Regions from separate parts of the Bradyrhizobium sp. LA6.1 genome, predicted to be linked through region 2. Evidence: riboswitches for the same ligand, from Rfam matches in the RefSeq annotation. Region 2 holds a riboswitch; the other holds the start of a gene.
The links. Region 2 has a riboswitch for cobalamin ahead of ABIB99_RS08190 (ribonucleoside-diphosphate reductase subunit alpha). Riboswitches for the same ligand answer to the same signal wherever they lie in the genome.
Positions count from the first base shown of each region.

Region 1: linked by a shared signal. The riboswitch ahead of ABIB99_RS21185 (energy-coupling factor ABC transporter permease) and the one ahead of ABIB99_RS08190 (ribonucleoside-diphosphate reductase subunit alpha) in region 2 are both predicted to bind cobalamin.

Region 1 is NZ_JBEPQK010000008.1:45,208-52,389, forward strand. Features, by position in the region: gene cbiE (precorrin-6y C5,15-methyltransferase (decarboxylating) subunit CbiE) at 1-1,079, shown strand, start outside; gene ABIB99_RS21165 (cobalamin biosynthesis protein) at 1,076-1,444, shown strand; gene cobM (precorrin-4 C(11)-methyltransferase) at 1,441-2,223, shown strand; gene ABIB99_RS21175 (cobyrinic acid a,c-diamide synthase CobB) at 2,223-3,533, shown strand; gene cobA (uroporphyrinogen-III C-methyltransferase) at 3,530-4,261, shown strand; cobalamin riboswitch at 4,307-4,524, shown strand; gene ABIB99_RS21185 (energy-coupling factor ABC transporter permease) at 4,562-5,239, shown strand; gene cobF (precorrin-6A synthase (deacetylating)) at 5,281-6,030, shown strand; gene cobT (nicotinate-nucleotide--dimethylbenzimidazole phosphoribosyltransferase) at 6,041-7,093, shown strand; gene ABIB99_RS21200 (histidine phosphatase family protein) at 7,100-7,182, opposite strand, start outside.
Region 2 is NZ_JBEPQK010000003.1:215,811-222,992, forward strand. Features, by position in the region: gene ABIB99_RS08165 (MFS transporter) at 1-1,226, shown strand, start outside; gene ABIB99_RS08170 (L-talarate/galactarate dehydratase) at 1,265-2,458, shown strand; gene ABIB99_RS08175 (ribonuclease activity regulator RraA) at 2,471-3,250, shown strand; gene ABIB99_RS08180 (nuclear transport factor 2 family protein) at 3,252-3,701, shown strand; gene ABIB99_RS08185 (MerR family transcriptional regulator) at 3,714-4,001, shown strand; cobalamin riboswitch at 4,089-4,306, shown strand; gene ABIB99_RS08190 (ribonucleoside-diphosphate reductase subunit alpha) at 4,429-7,182, shown strand, end outside.

The DNA of each region.
Region 1 (7,182 bases), on a different contig from region 2:
GTGGCGAGCGTCATCTCGCGCTTGCTGATGTGGGGGGGCGCGGTCGCCCGTGGCCGGTGCCGTTCGACGCAGACATCGTGCTGAGCTGCCGCGGCCGGCCGACGGTGATGCTCGCCTCCGGCGATCCGTTCTGGCACGGCGCGGGTGCAAGTCTCGCCGAGAAGCTCGATGCCAACGAGTGGATCGCGCATTCGGCGCCATCGACCTTCTCGCTCGCCGCCGCGCGGCTCGGCTGGCGCCTCGAAGCCATTGCCTGTCTCGGGCTTCATGCCGCGCCGTTCGAGCGTCTCGTACCGCATCTCGTGCGAGGTGCGCGCATCATTTGCCTCGTGCGCGACGGCAAGGCAGCCGGTGAGCTCGCCAAATGGCTGAGCGAGCGCGGGTGGGGCGCCTCGGCGTTCTGGACTCTCGCCGCGCTCGGCGGGCCGCGCGAAAGCATCGCTGAGCATCGTGCCGACAGCTTTGCGGGCGATCTGGGCGAAAACCTGGTCGCAGTAGCGGTCGAGGCGAGGGGCGGGCAAGGCATTCCCAGCAGCTCCGGCCTGTCCGACGATCTCTTCATTCACGACGGCCAGATCACCAAGCGGCCGGTGCGCGCGCTCGCGCTCTCGGCGCTGGCGCCGCGACCCGGCGAGCGGCTGTGGGATATCGGCGCGGGTTCTGGCTCGATCTCTGTGGAATGGGCGCTGTGCGGCGGGACGGCGACCGCCATCGAGGCGCGCGACGATCGCGCCGCGAATATCCGCAGCAATGCTGCAGCGTTCGGATTGGCGCATCGGATCACCGTCATCACGGGGAGCGCGCCGAAAGCCTTTGCTGCGTTGGAAGCGCCGGATGCCGTCTTCATCGGTGGCGGTCTCGATATCGCGATGTTCGATGCCATCTGGCCACGGCTTGTGCCGGGTGCGCGGCTCGTCGCGCATGCGGTAACGCTGGAAACGGAAGCGCTGCTCGGCGAGCTGCACCAGCGTCACGGCGGCGAGCTGATGCGGGTCGAGATCGCACATGCTGGCCCGCTCGGCCGCTACAGGTCCTGGGAAGCGTCGCGACCCGTGGTGCAGTGGAGTGCGGTTCGATGAAAGTCGCCGGACTCGGATTCAAGAAGGATGTGACGTTGGCTTCGTTGCGCGAGGCGCTGCTGGCTGCCGGTGGTTTCGAAGGCCTTGCGGCGGTCGCGACTGTTAGCGACAAGGCCGACGCGGAAGCGCTAAAGCAGCTCGCGCGCGAATGCGGTGTGCCGATCAAGGCGGTCTCGGCTGAAGCGTTGGCCAACATCCATACGCCGACGCAGTCAAAACTCGTCGCCGAAAAGTTCGGCACGGGCTCGGTCGCTGAAGCCGCGGCGCTCGTTGCGGCTGGCCCCCGCGCGCGATTGATTGCGACGCGGGCGGTCTCGCGGGATCGCACCGCGACCGCCGCGATCGCGGAAGGAGACGGCGCATGACGGTGCACTTCATTGGTGCAGGACCGGGCGCTCCGGATTTGCTGACGTTGCGTGGACGCGACCTGATTGCGGCCTGTCCGGTCTGCCTCTATGCGGGCTCGCTGGTGCCCGAGGGCGTGCTGGCGCATTGCCCGCCCGGGGCGCGCATCGTCAACACTGCGCCGCTGTCGCTCGACGAGATCATTGCGGAGATCGCCGCCGCGCATGCCGACGGCAAGGATGTCGCCCGCTTGCATTCCGGCGATCTCGCGATCTGGTCGGCGATGGGCGAGCAGCTTCGCCGTCTGCGCGCGCTCGGTATTCCCTACACGGTCACGCCGGGTGTTCCGTCGTTTTCGGCTGCAGCAGCTGCACTGGAGGCTGAGCTGACGCTGCCCGGTCTTGCCCAGTCAGTCGTGCTGACGCGCACGCCGGGCCGCGCCAGCGCAATGCCTGAGGGCGAAAAGCTCGCAGCGTTTGCCGCCACCGGTGCGGTGCTCGCGATCCATCTGTCGATCCATCTGCTCGACAATGTCGTCGCCGAGCTGACGCCGCATTACGGCGCGGATTGCCCCGTCGCGATCGTCTGGCGCGCGAGCTGGCCGGACCAGCGCATCGTCCGCGCCACGCTGGCGACGCTCGATGCCGCCGTCGGCACCGAGATGGAGCGCACCGCACTCATTTTGGTTGGCAAGACGCTTGGAGCGGCGGATTTTGACGAGAGCCGCCTCTATGCCGTCGACTACGACCGCCGCTATCGGCCGGTCGGTGCCGAACCGCGCTTTCCGGAGGCATCGTGATGCCGGCAGGGCTCGTCATCTCCGCGCCGGCCTCCGGCGTCGGCAAAACCACGCTGACGCTGGCGCTGGCGCGCGCCTGGCGCAATCGCGGATTGAACGTGCAGTGCTTCAAGAGCGGGCCCGACTATATCGATCCCGCCTTCCACGCCGCTGCGACGGGGCGCGCTTCCGTCAACGTCGATAGCTGGGCGATGGATCGCACCACAATCAGCCATCTCGTCAGCCGCGGCACGGACGCGGACGTTGTTCTCGCCGAAGGCTCGATGGGCTTGTTCGACGGCGTTGCCGCGCGCGGCGTCTCGGGCACGGGCGCCACCGCCGACATCGCGGAGATGCTGGGCTGGCCGGTGGTTCTGGTGATCGATCCGTCGGGTCAGGCGCAGACGGCAGCCGCCATCGCCGCAGGTCTCCGCGATTATCGCCCTGGCGTGCGCCTTGCGGGCGTCGTGCTCAACCGCGTCGCCAGCCCGCGCCATGAAGACCTCGTGCGGCGTGCACTGAACGACGCCGGCATCGCCGTGTTCGGCGCGCTGCCGCGTCATGCCGAGATCAGCCTGCCGAAACGGCATCTCGGCCTGGTGCAGGCCGAGGAGCAAGCCGAGATCGGCAAGCTGATCGACGAAGCCGCGCGCTTCGTCGCCGAGCATGTCGATCTCGATGCGGTGCTGCGATCGGCAGCAAGCTGGTCGCCGCAACCGGCGGCAAGCGGCATCAATGTGACGCCGCCCGGACAGCGCATTGCGTTGGCCCGCGATGCCGCGTTCTCCTTCATCTATCCGCACATGCTGGAGGCCTGGCGCGCGGCCGGCGCCGAGATCTCGACATTCTCGCCGCTTGCCGATGAAGCGCCCGATGCCAGCGCCGATGTCTGCTGGCTGCCCGGCGGCTATCCCGAGCTGCACGCGGGGAAGATCGCGGCCAATGCCCGCTTTCGCAGCGGCTTGCGCACCTTCGCTGACACACGGCCGGTGCACGGCGAATGCGGAGGCTATATGGTGCTGGGAACCGCACTGACCGATGCCGACGGCATCCGTCACGAGATGACGGGCCTGCTCGGACTGGAGACGAGCTTTGCCAAGCGCCGCATGCATCTCGGCTATCGTCTCGCTGCGCTCGCCGCGCCGATGCCGGGCCATCAGGTCGGCGCCCGCCTGCGCGGCCACGAGTTCCACTATTCGACGATTGTCGCGCAGCCGGATACGCCGCTGGCGGTCGTGCACGATGCAACAGGCGCGGTCATTGCTGAGACCGGCTCGCGCCGGGGACAAGCCACCGGCACGTTCTTCCACCTGATCGCGGAGGATCGGTGAGCGGTTTTGTCACTTTCATCTCGGCCGGCCCCGGAGACCCCGAGCTCCTCACGCTCAAAGGCGCCACGCGGCTGCGCGATGCCGACGTCGTGCTCTATGACGACCTCGCCTCCGGCGCGATCCTCGATCTGGCCCGGCCCGGCGCCAATCTCGTCGCGGTGGGGAAGCGTGCAGGGCGGCCCTCGACCAAGCAGCACCACGTCAACCGCCTGCTGGTCGACTATGCCGCGGCCGGCGTCCGTGTGGTGCGGCTGAAATCGGGCGATGCCGGTATCTTTGGCCGGCTCGAGGAGGAGCTGGAGGCGCTGCGCGAAGCCGGCATCGGCTACGAGATCATTCCCGGAATCACCTCGGCCTGTGTCGCTGCCGCGCAAGCCGGCATTCCCCTGACCCGGCGCCACACCTCGCGCCGGGTGCAGTTCGTGACCGGGGCCGATGTCACCGGCGAGCTGCCGCAGAATTTGAACTGGGCGGCGCTGGCGGATCCCGAAGCGACCACCGTGGTCTATATGGGCCGGCGCACCTTTCCGGCGCTTGTCGCAAAATTGATCGAGCACGGCCTCGCCCCGAGCACTCCGGCCCTGTTCGCCGAATCCCTCGGGCGTCCCGACGAGCGGCTGGTCCGCACCACCATTGCCGAGCTGGCCGAGCAGCTTGCGCGGGGCGGCGCGGCCTCGACGGCCGCCGTGATCCTGTTCGGCGCGCTGGCGGGCGATTATCCGTCATGACCGTCCCGGCCGCCCTTCGCCCCTTGACGCCCGGCTGGCGAAAGGGGCACACAGGAGATGCATGGTGCTCGAGGCGGCGCAAACCGCCGGAGCATAATCGGGAATGGGGGTGGGCGGACAGTTACGCCGCCCAAAACCCCAGCCGCCCCCGCGACTGTAAGCGGTGAGGGGCTCCGATCAGCCACTGGGCCGCAAGGCTCGGGAAGGCCGGAGAACCCCAGTGAACCGCGAGCCAGGAGACCGGCCGTGCATGTTTTGTGGCCAAGGCCGTCGGGTGTGACGGCAGGAAGGAACTGAACCATGCATATCGAACCCGGAGTCGTATCGGGCGCCAAGCTCGTGTTGAGTTACGCAACCGGCATCGCCGTCGGCGGCGTTGCGCTGAAGCTCGCGGTCGAGACCGTGCGCGAGCAGGGCATCACGTCGTTCGCGGCGCGGACGCTCGCCACCACGGGCCTCGTGTTCGTCTTCTTCGAGATCCTGCCGCACTTCCCGGTCGGCGTCTCCGAGGTGCACTTCATCCTCGGCTCGACCCTGTTCCTGCTGTTTGGGGCGGCGCCCGCGGCCTTCGGCCTTGCGTTCGGACTGTTGTTCCAGGGCATCTTCTTCGAGCCGCCCGATCTGCCGCAATTCGGCATGAACGTCACCACGCTGCTGGTGCCGCTGTTCGGGATCCAGGCGATCGCCGCGCGGATCATTGCCCGCAACACCGCCTATGTCGATCTCAGGTATCGCCAGGCGCTGGCGCTATCGACCACGTATCAGGCCGGCGTCATCGCCTGGGTTGCGTTCTGGGCGCTCTATGGCTCGGGCTTCGGTGCGACCAACCTCGTCAACATCGCGACCTTCGCGGCCTCCTACGCGCTCGTCATCGTGATCGAGCCGCTGGCCGATCTCGCCGTGCTGGCACTGGCAAAATCGCTGCGTGGCGTCACCGCGCCCGGTCTCGTCACGCCGCGCCTGCACAACGCGGCTTAAGAGACAAAGGGGCGGCCGTCATGGCCGCCCCTGCACGCGCGATGCTGACACTCTCCCTGATAGGCATCGGTTGCGGCGATCCCGGGCAGCTTACGCGCGCCGCCGTTCAAGCCATCAACGCGGCCGATCTCATCCTGATCCCGCGCAAGGGGACGGCGAAGTCCGATCTCGCAGATCTCAGGCGGACGATCTGCGCGGATGTGCTCACCAATCAAACGACGCGCATTGCCGAGTTCGATCTTCCCGTGCGCGATGCCGGCGAAGCGGATTATCACAAGGGCGTCGACGATTGGCACGATGCCGTGGCCGCGGCCTGGTCGCAGACGATCGCCAGCCATCTCGAAGGTGAAGGCAAGGTCGCGCTGCTGATCTGGGGCGATCCCTCGCTCTACGATTCCTCGCTGCGCATCGCGCGGCGGCTCGATCCGTTGCCTGATATTGAGGTCGTGCCCGGCATCACTTCGATCCAGGCACTGTGCGCGGCGCATGCGCTGCCGCTCAACGACATCGGCGAGCCCTTCCTGGTCACGACGGGGCGCCGCTTGCGCGAAGGCGGCTGGCCGCAGGGCGTCGACACCGTGGTGGTGATGCTCGACGGCGGCACGGCGTTCCAGTCGCTCGATCCAGCGGGGCTGCACATCTGGTGGGGCGCTTATCTCGGCATGCCCGATCAGATCGTCATGTCGGGCGTTCTGGCCGAGATCGGCCCGCACATCGTCGCCGCGCGACAGGATGCGCGCGAGCGGCATGGCTGGATCATGGACAGCTACATTCTCAAGCGCAGGCCGTAAGCGAGGCAGCATGCTCCCTGAATGGGTCTATCGAAAATGTCCTGAGGTCTCCGCCGCCCACCGCGAGGCGGCGCTCGCGCGTCAGGCGCAACTCACAAAACCGGCCGGCGCGCTCGGCCGGCTGGAGCAGCTTGCGGTCGAGCTTGCGGGCCTGCAGGCGACCGAGCAGCCGCGCGCCGCGCGAGTGCCGATCATCGTCTTCGCCGGCGATCACGGCATCGTCGCGCAGGGCGTGTCGGCCTATCCGCAAGGAGTGACCATCGCGATGATGGCGAATTTTGCCTCGGGCGGTGCTGCGATCTCGGTGCTGGCGCGTGAGCTTGGCTCAAACCTTGAGGTCGTCGACGCCGGCACGTTGGCGCAGGAGGCGATCGCGGGCGTCGTCGCCGACAAGCCGCGCCAGGGCACGCGCGACTTCAGCGTGGAAGCCGCGCTCACCCCGACGGAGCTGGCATTCGCCTTCGAGGCCGGTCAGCGCGCAGTCGCGCGCGCAGACGCCGGCAGGCCCGATCTCCTGATCTTCGGCGAGATGGGCATCGGCAATACCACGACGTCGGCCGCGATTGCGGCGAGCCTGCTCGGCATCAGTGCCGAGGAGATCGCGGGCAGCGGTACCGGCGTCGACGCGGCCGGCCGCGCGCACAAGGCGCGCGTGATCGACGCTGCGATCGCGCGGCATGGCGTTGCAGGTGCTTCGCCGGAAAAAATCCTGTGCGCCGTCGGCGGCCTCGAAATCGCGGCGATTTGCGGCGCCATCATTGCGGCTGCACAAGCCCGCATTCCCGTGTTGATCGATGGCTTCATCGTATCGGTGGCAGCGCTGGCGGCGGTGCGGCTGAACCCGTCGTGCCAGCCATTCCTGCTGCCGTCGCATCAATCGGCGGAGCAGGGACATCGGCTGGTGCTGCGTGCGCTGAACGTCCAGCCGTTGATCAGCCTCGATCTCAGGCTCGGCGAAGGATCGGGTGCGGCCATCGCGCTGCCGCTGGTGCGGCTCGCATGCAGCCTTCACAACGGCATGGCGACCTTCGCGCAGGCTAACGTTCCGGATCGCCCGGCCTGATCGGGCTCAAGCCGCGCGCTGATTGACCGCGACGACGCGCCAGCCGCTGGCGAGCCGGTCGATCCGGGTCAGTGACAACGGATCGATCA
Region 2 (7,182 bases):
TCGGCATCACGCCGGTCGAGCTCGGCTGGATGTTTTCGGCGTTCGCGTGGGCCTATGTCCTTGCGCATCTTCCCGCTGGCTGGATCGCGGATCGGCTCGGTGCGAAGCAGACCATTTTGGGCGGATTGATCCTGTGGTCGCTCGTCACCTTCCTCATGAGCTGCGTCGGCTGGGCCAGCTACCCGTTCCTGGTGATGCTGATCCTGCGCTTCATGCTCGGTGTCTTCGAGTCGCCTGTCGGCCCGGCGGCCGGGCGTATCATCGCGGCGTGGTTTCCGTCCGCGGAGCGCGGCGTCGCGGGCGCCATTTTCAACAGCGCCCAATATGTCTCGCTCGTCCTCTTCACGCCGCTGATGGGCTTCCTCGATCATCGCTTCGGCTGGGAGCACATCTTCGCCGTCATGGGCGTATTGGGCTTCGCGCTCGCGGCAGTCTGGGCCGTTGCGTACTATCCGCCGACCCGGCACCCGAGGATAGGTGCTGCGGAGCTTGCTCATCTGCATGATGGAGGCGCGCTGGTGGATCTCGGCGGCGCTTCGCCGACGGCAGCAGCGGTGCAGGGGCCGCGATGGTCCGACCTCGCCGAGCTGTTCAGGAGCCGCATGCTGGTCGGCATCTTCCTGGCGCAATACGGCATCTCGTCCATCACCTGGTTCTTCGTGTCCTGGTTTCCGACCTACCTCGTCAAGGACCGCGGCCTGTCGGTGCTCGATGCGAGCCTGATCGCGACCATCCCCGCCATCTGCGGTTTCGTCGGCGGCGTTACGACAGGCTTTTTCACCGACTGGCTGTTCAAGCGCACCGGTTCGCTCAGCATCGCGCGCAAGACCCCGATCACGATCGGCCTCGTCATGACGGTCCTGATCATCGGCTGCAACTACACGAACTCCACGGTCCTGATCACCGTGCTGATGAGCGCGGCCTTCTTCGGCAAGGGTTTTGGCTCGCTGGGCTGGACGGTCGTCGCCGACACCGCGCCCAAGGAGGTGATCGGACTCACTGGCGGCGTCTTTAACGCCGTCGGCAACACCGCCGGAATCGTGACGCCTGTTGCGATCGGCTACATCCTCTCCGCCACCGGATCGTTCAACGGAGCGCTGCTGTATGTCGGCCTGCATGGGCTGCTGGCCGTGCTCTGTTACTGGGTCATCGTCGGGCCCATCGAGCGTCTCGTCATTCGCGAAGGCAGCGGGCTGATCCGCTCCGCGTCGGTCGCTGCCGAATGACATCATTTCCCGCAAATCCACCTCGATAGGAGAAAGCCATGAACTACCAGATCAACACGCGCATTATCGCCAACCCGCTCGCGGCAGGGCTCGCAGCCGGGGAAGCGACGACGGACCGGATCGCATGGGTGAGGACGTCGCTCGTCTTCCTGCCGCTCGCCCAGGCGATCAGCGATGCCAAGGTTCTCACCGGCCGGCAAAAACCCCTCACCGAGATCGCCTTCCTGTTTGCCGAGATCGAGACCGAGAACGGCCACAGCGGCATCGGCTACAGCTATTCGAAGCGCGCCGGTGGTCCGGGGCAGTTTGCGCACGCCAGGGAGATCGCCGGCGAGCTGATCGGCGAGGATCCGAGCGACATCGCGCGTCTGTGGGACAAGCTCGTCTGGGCCGGCGCCTCGGTCGGCCGCAGCGGCATGTCCACGCAGGCCATCGCCGCCTTCGACATCGCGCTGTGGGATCTCAAGGCCAAGCGCGCCAAGCTGCCGCTGGCAAAGCTGCTCGGTGCCCATCGTGACTCCGTGCGCTGCTACAACACCTCCGGCGGATACCTTTCGATGCCGATCGAGGAGGTGAAGGAGCGCGTCAGCATGGCGCTCGACAGGGGCATCGGCGCCATCAAGCTGAAGGTCGGCCAGCCCGACCCGATGGTCGACCTCAAGCGCATCGAGGCGGTTCGCAACCACATCGGCGACGTTCCGCTGGCGATCGACGCCAACCAGCAATGGGACCGCACCACGGCTCTGCGCTTCGGCCGCATCGCCGAGCAATTTAACCTGACCTGGATCGAGGAGCCGCTCGACGCCTACGACTACGAAGGTCATGCGGCGCTGGCAGCCGAGCTTGCGACCCCGATTGCGACCGGCGAGATGTTGACCAGCATCGACGAGCATTACGAGCTGATCCGCAACAATTCGGTCGATTTCATCCAGCCGGATGCGCCGCGCGTCGGCGGCATCACGCCGTTCCTCAAGATCCTCGCGCTCGCCGACCACAAGAAGCTCCAGCTCGCGCCGCACTATTGCATGGAGATCCATCTGCACCTGACCGCGGCCTATGCCCGGGAGCCCTGGGTCGAGCATTTCGAGTGGTCGGAGGCGATGTTCAACGAAAAGCTCGAGGTCGTGAACGGCCGCATGATCGTGCCGAACCGGCCGGGCCTCGGCTTCAGCCTGTCGGAGCAGGCGCGCGCCTGGGCCCGTGACGTCCACGAGGTCGGAAAGCGCCGCTGAGGGAGGATGGCCATGTACGAACCAAAGACGAAGCTTAGTCCCCTGGATCCGTCTGTCATCCGCCGGCTGAAGGATGTCTCCTCGGGTTCGCTGACCACCGAGCTGTTCAAGAAAGGCCTGCGCCAGTGCTTTCTGGTCGGGCTGGTGCCGATGAACAAGGACGCGGTCCGCTTCGCCGGTGAAGCTTTCACCATGCGGATGATCCCGGCGCGAGAGGATCTCGATACCATAGAGACACTCACGCCGTATCCGAACGCGGACAATCTGCAATGGGAAGCGGTCGAGAACATTCCGCCCGGCCATGTCCTGGTGATCGACAGCCGCAACGATCCACGCGCAGCATCGGCGGGCGCCATGCTGCCGACGCGGATGAAGGTGCGCGGCGCAGCCGCGATCGTCACCGATGGCGCGTTTCGTGACGGCCAGGAGCTGGCGCGGCTCGATTTCCCGGCCTATGCGCGGCAGGTCACCGCATCGACGCGGTTGTCCTATCATCGCGTCGCGGACCTGAATATCCCGATCGCCTGCGCCGACGTGGCGGTCTACCCGGGCGACATCATCGTCGGTGACGGTGACGGCATCACGGTCGTGCCACGGCATTTGGCCGCCGAAATGGCCGACCTCTGCGAGAGGCGGGACCAGCTCGAGAAGTACCTGTCGTATCGTATCAGTGCCGGCGAGCCGCTCTACGGCGTCTATCCGCCCACACCTGCCGTGCGCGCCGACTTTGAGGCTTGGAAAAAGGCCGGTGCGGATCCGGCGAGGGCCACGACGATCCGGGCGGGAGCCTGACATGAGCAAGACATCGCCCGCCGCCATGGAGGCGACGATCCGTCGCTATTTCGACGCCTGCAACGCCGCCGACTACGATGCCTTGATGGCCTGCTTCACGGCGGACGCGGTTCACTACTTCCCGTCCGGCTTGCCGGACATTCCATGGCGTGGCGCCGATACCATCGCGCGCAAATGGATCTGGTGCGTCGAGAATCTCGGGTCGCAATGGACGATCGAAAAGATTCTTTGCTCGTCGACGTCGCCGGAAGCCGTGATCGAATGGACGCACTGGAAGCGCAAGCAGGGCACGGCGCTTCGCGGCGACGAATGGTACGCGTTCGAAGGGGCGAGCGGTCGCATCAAGGAGATCAGGGCTTATTATGCGGCGCCCGCCGATCCATCGGCCCGGATCTGCGAGCTCGTCGATTTCGACTATCGCGATCGCGGCTATCACCTTTCGTCCGAATAGCATCGGGCGTCCATGCCGTTCCTGGGCGGCGTGGGCGCCTTCACCGCCGTCATCGTGACGCGCACCGGGCTGACCAGCGCGGTCTGGCTCGCCGGCCAGCGATGCGCGCCGTGCAGCGAAACGAGGACCTTTGCGGCGAAGCACCTCGGTGCGATCAGGGCGAAAATTGCGGAGCTGCGTGTGCTGGAAGCGAGAGTGGCGTCGCTGGTGAGCGGCTGCGAGGCGACATGCAGCGGCAGCGTCGCGCCGGACTGTGTGATCTTGCAGTCGGGATGCGGACCTCATAGCGCGCCAAGCTGAGGCGCGATCCAAGTGCGAATTCCCGCATTCCACAGGGCACAGGGCTCATGACCCGCAACGAATCGTTGACACCCGGCTGCATATGTCACCACATGTGGGCGTCACGGTTCCGCTGGATCGCAAGATTTAGTGGCTAAGAGGGAAGCCGGTGAACCGCGCGAGAGCGCGGAATTCCGGCGCTGCCCCCGCAACTGTCAGCAGCGAGCTGCTTCCGAACAATCGTCACTGGCGCCTTTCGCGCCGGGAAGACGGGAAGTGGGCGACGACCTGCGAGCCAGGAGACCTGCCGCGACAATCTGAACGTCCACGGGCGGGGTGTCCGGCGGTCGCTTGCATGCACCGCCCGGCAACTCTGCTGCCGGCGTTTCTGCAGCGTCCTTCCTTACAGCCCCGTTCAAACACAACGCGCGCATCACGGGGCCCATTGATGTCACTGAACCTGCACGACGCGGACACCGCCTCCGCACCCATCGTTCATTTGCGTCCACAATCGCTTGCGCCTGCTTCGAGCGAGCCGGCTATGCAGATCATCCGTCGCAACGGCAAGGTCTCGCCGTTCGATTCCGCCAAGATCGCGGTCGCCATGACCAAGGCTTTCCTTGCGGTCGAAGGCACCAGCGCGGTCGCCTCGCGTCGCGTCCATGAGAGCGTGGAGCAGCTCACGGCCGAAGTCGTCGCTGCGCTGATGCGGCGGGCAGGCGAGGGACGCACCTTCCATATCGAGGACGTGCAGGACCAGGTCGAGCTCGCCTTGATGCGGAGCGAGCACCACAAGGTCGCACGCGCCTATGTGCTGTACCGCGAGGAGCGGTCGCGCCAGCGCGCCGAGGAGGCGGCCGCGGAAGCGACGCCCGCTGTCGCGCCGGTCCTTCATGTCACGCTCGCCGACGGTTCGCGCGTTGGTCTCGACACCAAGCGGCTTGCGCTGATTATCGGCGAAGCCTGCGCCGGTCTCGACGGCGTCTCCGCGGCACCCGTGCTCACCGAGACCACCCGCAATCTCTACGACGGCATCAGCCAGGACGAACTGGCGCTGGCCTCGATCATGGCCGCACGCACGCTGGTCGAGCAGGAGCCGAATTATGCTTATGTCAGTGCGCGCCTGCTGCTGGACAAGCTCCGCGGCGAGGTGCTGTCCTACGTCCATGGCGTGCCGACGTCCGCCTCGCAGGCCGACATGACGATGCGCTACGTCGAATACTTCCCGGCCTATCTGAAGACCGGCATCGCCGCCGAACTGCTCGATCCTGAACTCGCCCGCTTCGACCTTGGCCGGATCGCGGCCGCGTTGAAGCCGGAACGCGACCTGAACTTCCAGTTCCTCGGTCTTCAGACGCTCTACGACCGCTACTTCCTGCACGTCCGAGGCAAGCGGATCGAATTGCCGCAGGCCTTCTTCATGCGTGTCGCGATGGGCTTGGCGGTGCGCGAAATCGATCGCGAGGCCAAGGCGATCGAGTTCTACGATCTGCTGTCATCGTTCGACTTCATGGCCTCGACGCCGACGCTGTTCAATTCGGGTACGCTGCGTCCGCAATTGTCGTCCTGCTTCCTGACCACAGTGTCGGACGACCTCGACGGCATCTTCAAGTCAATCAAGGACAATGCGCTGCTCGCAAAATATTCCGGCGGTCTCGGCAACGACTGGACCCCGGTTCGTGGCCTCGGCGCCCACATCAAGGGCACCAACGGCGAAAGCCAGGGCATCATCCCATTCCTGAAGGTCGCCAACGACACCGCGATTGCCGTCAACCAGGGCGGTAAGCGCAAGGGCGCCGTCTGCGCCTATCTGGAGACATGGCACGTCGATATCGAGGAATTCCTCGACCTGCGCAAGAACACCGGTGACGACCGCCGCCGCACCCACGACATGAACACCGCCAATTGGGTGCCGGACCTGTTCATGCAGCGCGTCGATGCCGATGGCGAATGGACGCTGTTCTCGCCTGACGAGACGCCCGATTTGCACGATCTCTATGGCGAGGCGTTCAAGACGGCTTACGAGGCCTATGAGGCCAGGGCGAAGGCCGGCGGCATGCGCGTCTTCAAGACCGTGCGCGCGAGCGACCTCTGGCGTCGCATGTTGACCATGCTGTTTGAGACCGGTCATCCCTGGATCACCTTCAAGGACCCCTGCAATCTGCGTTCGCCGCAACGCCACGCGGGCGTGATCCATTCCTCGAACCTCTGCACCGAGATCACGCTGAACACCTCGGGCGACGAGGTCGCGGTCTGCAATCTCGGCTCCGTCAACATGCTCAACCATGTCGGGCCTGATGGTGTCGACCAGGCCAAGCTGAAGCGGACGGTGACCACCGCCGTCCGGATGCTCGACAACGTCATCGACATCAATTTCTACACGATCCCCGAAGCGCGCCGCTCCAACATGCGTCATCGTCCCGTCGGGCTCGGCCTGATGGGCTTTCAGGAAGCGCTTCAGGTCCAGCGCATTCCGACCGCGTCCGACGCGGCCGTGGCGTTTGCCGACACCAGCATGGAGGCAATCTCGTTCCACGCGATCGAAGCGTCGTCCGATCTCGCCGCGGAGCGCGGACGCTATCCGAGCTTCGAGGGCTCGCTGTGGTCGAAGGGCGTCTTGCCGCTCGACTCCATCCAGCTTCTCGCCGACGCGCGCGGTGGTCTCGACGTCGATCGCTCCGCAACGCTCGACTGGGACCGCCTCCGCAAGAAGGTCACGTCCAGCGGCATGCGCAACTCGAACGTCATGGCGATCGCGCCAACGGCGACGATCTCCAACATCTGCGGCGTCTCGCAGTCGATCGAGCCGAACTATCAGAACCTGTTCGTGAAATCGAACATGTCCGGGGACTTCACGGTCGTGAACGAGTTCCTGGTCCGCGACCTCAAGGCGAGGGGGCTTTGGGACGAGGTCATGATCTCCGACCTCAAATATTTCGACGGCAGCGTCGGCCAGATCGACCGCGTTCCTGACGATCTGAAGGCGCTCTACGCCACCGCCTTCGAGATCGACAGCGCCTGGCTGATCGAGGCGGCCGCGCGCCGGCAGAAATGGATCGACCAGTCGCAGTCGCTCAACCTCTACATCGCCAATCCCTCCGGCAAGAAGCTCGATGCGCTCTACCGGCTGGCCTGGCGACGCGGGTTGAAGACGACCTATTACCTGCGCTCCCGCAGCGCCACGCATGTCGAGAAATCGACG